2 regions of the Pantoea sp. GW821-FHT03E06 genome follow, and region 2 is predicted to be linked to the other one. Evidence: predicted binding sites of a transcription regulator. Region 2 holds the regulator's gene; the other holds the start of a gene.
What was found. The regulator CRP, encoded in region 2, controls carbon source genes, mostly activating them, when cyclic AMP is high. The targets are predictions, from matches to a motif close to ATGTGANNNNNNTCACAT.

Region 1 (4,866 bases), 1.1 Mb from region 2:
GTCGGTCAGCAGGCCAAAACGGTCAACCATCATCACCCGGCTGCGGGCTTCATCATCACTTAAGCCTTCAGACTTCATCTGCGCGATAATCTGCTCGGCGATACCACAACCGGCAGAACCGGCACCCAGGAATACCACTTTCTGCTCACACAGGCGGCTGCCCGCAGCGCGGCTGGCAGCGATTAGGGTGCCAACGGTAACGGCGGCGGTGCCCTGAATGTCGTCGTTAAAGCAGCAGATCTCATCACGATAGCGTTCCAGCAGCGGCATGGCGTTTTTCTGTGCAAAGTCTTCAAACTGCAACAGCACATTTGGCCAGCGGCGATTAACCGCCTGAATGAATTCGTTAACGAATTCTTCGTATTCTTCACCAGTGATACGCGGATGGCGCCAGCCCATGTAGAGCGGGTCGTTCAGCAGCTGCTGGTTATTGGTACCCACGTCCAGCACAACCGGCAAGGTATAAGCCGGGCTGATGCCACCGCACGCGGTATACAGCGACAGCTTACCGATTGGGATGCCCATGCCGCCAATACCCAGATCGCCGAGGCCAAGAATACGCTCGCCATCGGTCACCACAATCACCTTCACATTCTGTTTGGTGGCGTTTTGCAGCATGTCTTCAATGCGATCGCGGTTGTTATAAGAGATGAATACACCACGTGCGCGGCGGTAGATTTCTGAGAAGTGCTCACAGGCGGCGCCGACGGTTGGGGTGTAGATAATCGGCATCATCTCTTCCAGATGATTATCGAGCAGTCGGTAGAAGAGGGTTTCGTTGGTGTCCTGGATGTTGCGCAGGTAAACATGCTTGTCGTTATTGTTTTTGAAATCCAGGAACTGGCGCCAGGCTCGTTCTGCCTGCTCTTCGATGGATTCAACTGCTTCAGGCAGCAGACCGTTTAGGTTAAATTCGTTACGTTCTTCAAGGCTGAAGGCGCTGCCTTTGTTCAACAGCGGAAATTCCAGCAGGATCGGACCCGCGTAAGGAATATACAGCGGACGTTTACTTTCGTAGTCGAGTTCCATGCAGTGCTTGCTCCGGTTGCAGTGTTTTCTGACGTATCGCCGAGAAAAGGTAACGCCAGTCCATCTGGATGTGAAGAGGGTCTGGCGCCCGATCCTATGAAAATTCCTGCAGATGTACAGCTTTTGTTAACAGAAGGTCACAAAAGCGGTAAAAGGATCACTAAACTGATGTTTTCGAAACTAAAGTAATTGAGAAATCTTCACATCCCAAGGCTGCCAGCGTCGCGCGTGTGGCATCCGACTGACTTAGCGTGCTGCCCTGAGATTCGGCCAGCACGGCCTGCTGAATAGTATCGAGCGCTTCATTGCTCATGTTCATTAAAATCAACGCGGCCTGTAACGGTGGCAAGCTTGGGTTAAAAGCGGCATTTTCCGCATAGCGGCCCGTAAAGGTTTTACCACTCTGGCTGCGAAGTGCTACGCCGCTGTAGCTCTGGCTGTAAGGTGCGTGACTGTGATTTGCGGCCTCAATGGCCGCTTGTTGCAATGCATCACCCTTTACGGCAAAACCATGATTGACCGGCGTTAACAAACGTTCGGTGATGTTCAAATCAGCGGGGCCAAACGCATCCGGCAGATAATCACCGAGCGTGCTCACGGCGCGTCCCGGCAAGCTAATGCGAATTGCGGTGCCGCTATTAAGCTCATTCATGAACTGGCGGCAATGGCCGCACGGCGTGTAGTTGACGGTAATTGCCGCTAATTTCTCTTCACCGCGTAGCCAGGCATGGGTAATCGCACTTTGCTCGGCATGTACCGTCTGCTGCAGCGGCGCGTGCAGGAACTCCATATTGGCCCCGAAATACCAATGGCCGCTAACGCCGCGAGAAATGGCGCCGACGTTGAAATTCGAAACGGTAGCCACAGCGCAACTTGCTGCCAGCGGCAACAGTGCCAGCGCCAGCGCATCATCATCCAGACCGGTAAGCTGTTTCAATTGCGCGATATCCTGAGGACGCAATACGCCATGGAAATCAGCCGCATCCAGCAGCGGCTGGATCGCCGTTTGTAGCGCTGCGGGCAGGGCAGAAAAAGCAGTAGAGAATCGTGGATGCATGATGTGATGACCTCAGTTTCGCGTTAGCGGCAATGCGCCGCCTGACGTTTTATATGTGATCCAAGTCGCTCTGACAATGCAAGCTGATTGGGTTGTTTCAACTTTGCGAGATCTCTCGCAAGTTTTAGCCAAACCAATGCATTAACAGGGGAAAAAGAAAGGGTGCCAGTAACGACGTAATGATGCCGCAGATCACCAGCGCTAAAGAGCTGAATGCGCCTTCCTGATAATCGATCTCTGCAGCACGCGCCGTACCTAACGCATGCGAAGCGTTACCAATCGCCAAACCTCGCGAGGATTTGCTCTTCACCTTAAACAGATTCAGCAACATATGACCAAATACCGCGCCCAGCACCCCGGCGATCAGCACGCAGATCGCACTAATCGCGGGAATACCGTGTAATGAAGCAGACACAGCCATCGCAATCGGCGTGGTAACCGATTTTGGCATGATAGTGGCGGCGATTTCTGGCGTCGCGCCCATCCACAGGGCAATGGCAGTGCCTGACACCATCGCTGTAATGCTGCCAATGAAACACACGCTGATAATGGTTTTCCAGCGTGCGCGAATTTGATGCATCTGCTCGTACAGCGGCAGGGCCAGCGCGACCACGGCGGGTTGCAGTAGCTGATTCAGCAGGCTGCTGCCAGCAAAATAGCGGGCATAGGGCATGTGGGTGATCAATAGGAGCGGAATGACAATCGCCATCGCGACCAGCAAGGGATTGACGATGGAAATATTGATTTTCGCCGCCAGCTTGCGCGCCAGCAGATAGGCGATCACGGTCAGCGGTAGCGACCACCAGGCATCAGTCATGGTTTTTCTCCCGCGGACGCTGCATTCGTTCTGCGCTCAGGCCGACAATCAGCAAAACCAGGAAAGTGCTGACCATGCACGACACCACAATCGGCCCAAACTGGGCGGTGAGAATGTCGGTATAACCCATTACGCCTACGCTAATGGGAACAAACAGCAATGCCATGTAGCGAATCAGCAAATGACAGCCGGGTTTGACCCAGTCAACCGGCAGAATTTGCAGCGCCAGCAGTAGGAACAGCAGCAGCATGCCGATAATGCTACCGGGAATAGTGATTGGGAGCAGGGCAGATATCCCCATTCCGGCGTAAAGCGCCGCATAAATAATGATGAAGGCGCGCAGATAGCGCCAGCAGGCAGATAGCACGGAGGGCATGTCAGGCTCCTGTTTTCATAGCGCTTCATCATACGCATTAAGCGCTTAGCGTGCTAGCGATCACAAGAATGTCTGTACCGGTCGCCATGAATGGCGACCCTACTACGCGCAGGCTAAGGGATAAACAGTGACAAAAAAGCCGCCCTAAGGCGGCTTGTTAGCTTACTTAACCGGCATTCCCGGTACTGCGCCGCTATCGACCGACAGCACGAACAGGTCTTTTCCGCCCGGACCGGCTGACAGCACCATGCCTTCTGAAATACCGAAGCGCATTTTACGCGGCGCGAGGTTGGCGACGATGATGGTCATTTTGCCAACCAGCACGGAAGGGTCCGGATACGCCGCGCGAATACCAGAGAAAATCTGACGTTTCTCGCCGCCCACATCCAGCTCCAGACGCAGCAGCTTGTCGGAGCCTTCCACCAGCTCGGCTTTCTCAATCAGCGCCACACGCATATCGACCTTGGCGAAATCATCAATGGTGATGGTGTCACCAATTGGCGCATCGGCCAGCGGCCCGGTTGCTGCAGGCTTATTTGCCGCCGCCGCATCCTCTTTTGAGGCTTCAACCAGCGCCTCAACTTTGCTCATCTCGATACGGCCATACAGCGCTTTGAACGGTGCTACGTCGTGATCGAGCAGCGGTTGCGCAATCGCATCCCAGCTCAGTTCGCTCTGCAGGAAGGCTTCAGTACGCTCACTCAATGATGGCAGCACCGGCTTCAGCCAGGTCATCAGCACGCGGAACAGGTTGATGCCCATTGAGCAGATGGCTTGCAGATCGGCATCACGACCTTCTTGTTTCGCCACCACCCATGGCGCCTGCTCATCGACATAGCGGTTAGCCAGATCGGCCAGCGCCATGATTTCACGAATCGCACGGTTAAATTCGCGGCTGGCCCAGGCTTCGCCAATCCTTTCAGAGGCATCAACAAAGGTCTGATACAGCGCCGGATCGGCCAGCTCGCTCGCCAGTTTGCCGCCAAAGCGTTTGGTCAGGAAGCCCGCGTTACGCGATGCCAGGTTAACCACTTTGTTCACCACATCCGCATTCACGCGCTGCACGAAATCTTCCAGATTCAGGTCGATATCGTCGATGCGTGAGGAGAGCTTGGCCGCGTAGTAATAACGCAGGCTGTCGGCATCCAGATGCTGCAGCCAGGTGCTGGCTTTAATAAAGGTGCCGCGCGATTTCGACATCTTCGCGCCGTTTACCGTTACATAACCATGCACGAACAGGTTGGTTGGCTTGCGGAAGTTGCTGCCTTCCAGCATTGCCGGCCAGAACAGGCTGTGGAAATAGACGATATCTTTACCGATAAAGTGATACAGCTCGGTGGTCGAATCTTTCTTCCAGAACTCGTCGAAATCGATATTGCCGCGCTTATCGCACAGGTTTTTAAATGAACCCATGTAGCCGATTGGCGCATCCAGCCAAACGTAGAAGTATTTACCCGGCGCGCCTGGAATTTCGAAGCCAAAGTAAGGCGCATCGCGAGAGATATCCCACTGCTGTAACCCCGATTCGAACCACTCCTGCATTTTATTCGCCACCTGCTCCTGCAGCGCGCCTGAACGCGTCCACGC
Region 2 (4,866 bases):
TGCTGCAAAATCCGCTTCACGTGCTGTTCGACAATCGTTACCGGCCCTTCATTAAGATTTTCCGGCGCTTCCAGAATATTGCTGTCGTTGCCCGGCCCGTCATACGCCAGCCGCTGCTGACAGCGCTGCAGCGCGATTTCACAGGATTGCAGATACCGTTCCGCCAGCTTCGACGTCAACATGGTGTGCTCGCGCGCGAGAATCGTCATGGCGTTGATGTGCTCAACGATAAACTGGCTGTGCGTCACCCACATGCGCATATCTTGCAAATATTGCAGGTTGAAGCCGGGCTCGCTCGACGCCTGGTTCAGGGAGTTGAACAGCGCATTGTGCGCCTGATTAACCTTTATGCGCTGATAAGCCAGCTTCTCCGGCGCCTGTTCCGGCCCGAGCAGCAAGCGCAGTGCGTCCTGATATGCTTCCAGCGCATCGTGCGCATTTTTACGCAGCAGCCCGCTTTGCCACTGTGGCCATAGCCAAATCATACCGGCGAAAGCAATCAAACAGCCCATTAGCGTGTCCATCATGCGCGGCAACAAGAATTGCGCGCCGTTGAGCGATAGCAGCTGCAGTGAATACACCGCGGTGACGGTGAAGCCAATCATCGACCAGCCGTAATATTTCCGCGTGATCAGATAGCTCGCCAGCGTGATGCCCAGCATAAATAGCAGAGTGATCGACTCCGGCACCGCCAGCCGCAGCGAGGCGGCGGCAATCAGCAAACCGGCAAAGGTGCCCAGCGCACGGTGCTGAATACGCACGCGCGTGGCGCTGTAGCCGTTCTGGCTGACGAACATGATGGTCATCAGAATCCAGTAGGGTTTAGGAATGTTGAAGAACAGCGCCAGCGCGCTACCAAACATCAGCATTACGGCGAAGCGGGCCGCGGTGCGTAACGCGGTAGATTTGAATGATAAATAGCTGCGCAACGCTGGCAATAGCGGTAAGCGGCGCTGACGATCGGCCATGAGATCGCGCGTGTAAAGCGGCTTCTGCGTGCGCAATACGCGGGCGATGCGGCTGAAGTGATAGAGGCAGAAGTTGCCAACCGGGTTATCCGGATGCTGACGGGCAATTTTCTCCAGCGCACCCAGCTGTTTCTCCATGTGAAAACGATCCGGCAGCTGATGATAGAGAATCGCATCAGCCAGCACGCGCAAACGTGCGGAGATGATTTTGGCGTTCCAGCGGATCACCGCTTCAGCGTGGCTCTCCTCCACCAGTTTCTGTACCTCTTCGGGCTGATGCAGGCTGACCGAGATGTGTTCCTGCAAATCCAGCGCCACCTGGAAGGCGCGCGTCAGGCGCTTGTGACTGTTATCGCGGCTGGCCGACAGCATATGCATTTGCTGGTAACAGGTAGTGATGAGATCGACCGCTTTCTGCTGGCGCGCCAGCAGCGGCGGTAACGCTTTTTCCGGATCGGTCAGCTGTGTCAGTAAGGTGTATTTGGCATCGCAATAATCCGCCAGCTCGCGAAACAGCAGGCTGAGCGATTCACGCATCGGCTGCTCTTTCCACAGCCAGAACCAGAACCAGTTGAACAAGCCGTACCACAGCGTACCGCCAATATAGAGCAGCGGCGGCACCCATATCGGCATGCGCCCAACCAGGCTGAGCGTAAAGATAGCAGCGATTAAGGTGGCGGGCAGCAGGCGTGCATGCAGCGGGCCGATTTCGCCGGTCACGCCGATCAGCAGCGGTAGCGCCAGCAGGATCAACGGCAGCGGAATCTGGTAAGCGGTCAAAATTTGCATCAGGAAGCTGCCGGTGGCAAACAGCGAACCACCCACAATCAAGCGTTTGAAAAAGCGTTTGTGCGGCGTATCAAGACCCGCCATATTGCAGCAGGCAGGCACTAGCGAGAACAGCAGACCTTTTTGCAGATCGCCAAACAGCCAGCCGAGAGCCACAGGCAGGCACAGCACCAGCGTTTGCCGCAGTGCATAGTTAACTTCAGGATGATAGATGATTCGGCGCCACATCAGCTCATCGCAAATAGAAACGGCGCGATGTTGCCATCACGCCGTGGGTGAGAAGAAATTAGCGGGTGCCGTAGACGACGATGGTTTTACCGTGTGCAGAGATCAGGTTCTGATCTTCCAGCATTTTCAGGATACGACCCACGGTTTCGCGTGAGCAGCCCACGATCTGACCAATTTCCTGACGGGTGATTTTAATTTGCATGCCGTCTGGGTGAGTCATCGCATCTGGCTGTTTAGCCAGATTAAGCAGCGTTTGCGCGATACGTCCTGTTACGTCAAGGAAAGCAAGGTTGCCCACTTTCTCTGATGTCACTTGCAGACGACGCGCCATTTGCGACGAAAGTCGCATTAAAATATCCGGGTTTACCTGAATCAGCTGACGGAATTTTTTGTAGGAAATTTCAGCCACTTCACAGGCAGACTTCGCACGCACCCAGGCACTACGTTCCTGGCCTTCTTCGAAAAGACCGAGTTCGCCGATGAAATCTCCCTGATTGAGGTAGGAGAGAATCATCTCTTTGCCTTCTTCATCTTTAATCAGTACCGCTACGGAACCTTTCACGATGTAGTACAGCGTTTCCGCTTTCTCACCCTGATGGATGAGCGTGCTTTTGGACGGATATTTGTGAATATGGCAATGGGACAGGAACCATTCGAGTGTAGGGTCTGTTTGCGGTTTGCCGAGAACCATTCGCTATTATCCTCTGTTGTAATCGTGCCCAAAATACAGGGGGCATTTTTTCCCTGTCAGGCGGTTTAATCGTCGAGCGTTTCCAGTAATGGAAAAATTATTCCGGGTCATTCTTAAGCTACGCTTTTGATTCTTCCCGCCTTCGTCTGTAACGACGAAAATATTTTCAGCACTGTTTGTAGCACAGCTTTTGCGAGCTGTCTTGTGTTGTCTCGCTTCAGCAAACGGGGGAATAGTCTGGATTGCTGTTTATCAGGTGAAAGCGTACTCTGGCGGCAAAACCGCCGCTTCAGGAGAAAGAATCATGCAGGCACGAGTGAAATGGGTGGAAGGTCTTACCTTTCTCGGAGAATCCTCATCCGGACATCAGGTGTTAATGGACGGGAATTCCGGTGATAAAGCGCCAAGTCCAATGGAGATGGTGTTAATGGCAGCAGGGGGTTGCAGCGCCATTGATGTGGTCTCGATTCTGCAAAAAGGGCGCAGCGATGTGGCCGATTGCGAAGTGAAACTCACCTCTGAACGCCGCGAAGAAGCACCGCGCATTTTTACCCACATCAACCTGCATTTTATTGTCAGCGGCAAAGCGTTGAGTGATAAGGCGGTTTCCCGCGCGGTTGATTTGTCAGCGGAAAAATATTGCTCGGTGGCGATCATGCTGGGCAAAGGCGTGGAAATCACCCATAGCTATGAAGTGATCGAACGTTGATGTTTCCAGGTGCGCATTAATGCGCACCCTACAAAACGCGCTCATTTCGTAGTGTCGCCATTAATGGCGACCTATCACTCTTATTCAATCCGCTTCCCTTCAATCAGTCGTTGCACCAGCGGCAGCATAATCAGCTCCATTGCTAATCCCATTTTCCCGCCGGGTACCACCAGCGTATTAATGTGCGAGATAAACGATCCCTGAATCATCGCCAGCAGATAGGGGAACGCAATCCCTTCTAAGCCACGGAAATGGATCACCACGAAGCTCTCATCCAATGACGGGATTTCCCGTGCGGCAAACGGATTTGAGGTATCGACGGTCGGCACGCGCTGGAAGTTAATGTGCGTGCGCGAGAACTGTGGCGTAATGAAGTTAATGTAATCCTCCATCGAACGCACCACTGAATCCATTACCGCTTCGCGTGAATGACCGCGCTCGCCGGTGTCGCGCACCAGCTTCTGAATCCACTCGAGATTAACAATCGGCACCACGCCAACCAGCAGATCAACATGTTCTGCCACATTCTGCTGCTGCGTGACAACGCCGCCGTGCAGGCCTTCATAGAACAACACATCGGTGTTTTCCGGCAGCGGTTGCCACGGCGTGAAGGTGCCCGGAACCTGATTCCACGGTACCGCTTCATCATAGGTATGCAGATATTTACGCGATTCGCCCAGCCCGGTTTTACCGTAGTGTTTGAACGTCTGCTCTAACAGGCCGAAGTCATTCGCTTCCGGGCCGAAATAGCTAATATGGCGACCGAGGTCGCGCGCCTTACGGATCGCCATGTCCATTTCTGGACGCGTGTAGCGATGGAAACTGTCGCCTTCGACTTCCGCCGCATGCAGATTCAGCTGCTGGAAAATCTTGCGGAAGGCGAGGCTGGTGGTAGTGGTTCCGGCGCCGCTGGAACCAGTGACGGCAATAATTGGATGCCTGGCTGACATAACAGAGCTCCCTGTGAAGTCCGGCGATGAGCATTGTTACCACGAATTGCCGCTGGGTGCATCAGCCGCGAAATTCACCCTTCGGCATGATGTTGATGGATTCATGCAGCTCCGACCATACCAGCACCACGTCGCCGCGCTCCAGCTGACGGCGCACGTCGGCCACTTTTTGCATCAGGCTTCGTTCCTGCTCGCCGTAATCGGTGCCTTCGCGCAGCACGAACGTTTCAATCAGGTTTTCCAGCGTTTCTGCTTCAAGTTCTTGCCACGGAATAATCACAATTGCACATCCAGATAAGTTGAGAGCCAGTCGGGCACGCGCTGTTCTAGCCACATTTTCGGTTTGAGTAAGGTGCCACCCACAAAACCTACGTGACCGCCTTGCTGCGTCAGTTGATATTGAATGGAGGCTGACAGCTGCTCAGGGCGCGGGATCACAGCATCGGTCATAAAAGGATCGTCTTGTGCATGGATGATCAGCAGCGGTTTGCGTACGCCGGTCAGCAGCGGCATGGCGCTGGCACGTTGATA

Region 1: the regulator CRP is predicted to act here: its motif matches at 2,140-2,157, upstream of cdd (cytidine deaminase).

What each region holds. Positions count from the first base shown of each region.
Region 1 is NZ_JBWKUG010000001.1:2,752,688-2,757,553, reverse strand. It holds gene AC07WB_RS12895 (NAD-dependent malic enzyme) at 1-1,029, opposite strand, end outside; gene cdd (cytidine deaminase) at 1,190-2,086, opposite strand; gene AC07WB_RS12885 (CidB/LrgB family autolysis modulator) at 2,211-2,903, opposite strand; gene AC07WB_RS12880 (CidA/LrgA family protein) at 2,896-3,279, opposite strand; gene metG (methionine--tRNA ligase) at 3,442-4,866, opposite strand, start outside.
Region 2 is NZ_JBWKUG010000001.1:3,830,690-3,835,555, reverse strand. It holds gene AC07WB_RS17950 (YccS/YhfK family putative transporter) at 1-1,985, opposite strand, end outside; gene crp (cAMP-activated global transcriptional regulator CRP) at 2,044-2,676, opposite strand; gene AC07WB_RS17940 (OsmC family protein) at 2,981-3,385, shown strand; gene AC07WB_RS17935 (phosphoribulokinase) at 3,466-4,335, opposite strand; gene AC07WB_RS17930 (YheU family protein) at 4,397-4,615, opposite strand; gene AC07WB_RS17925 (hydrolase) at 4,612-4,866, opposite strand, start outside.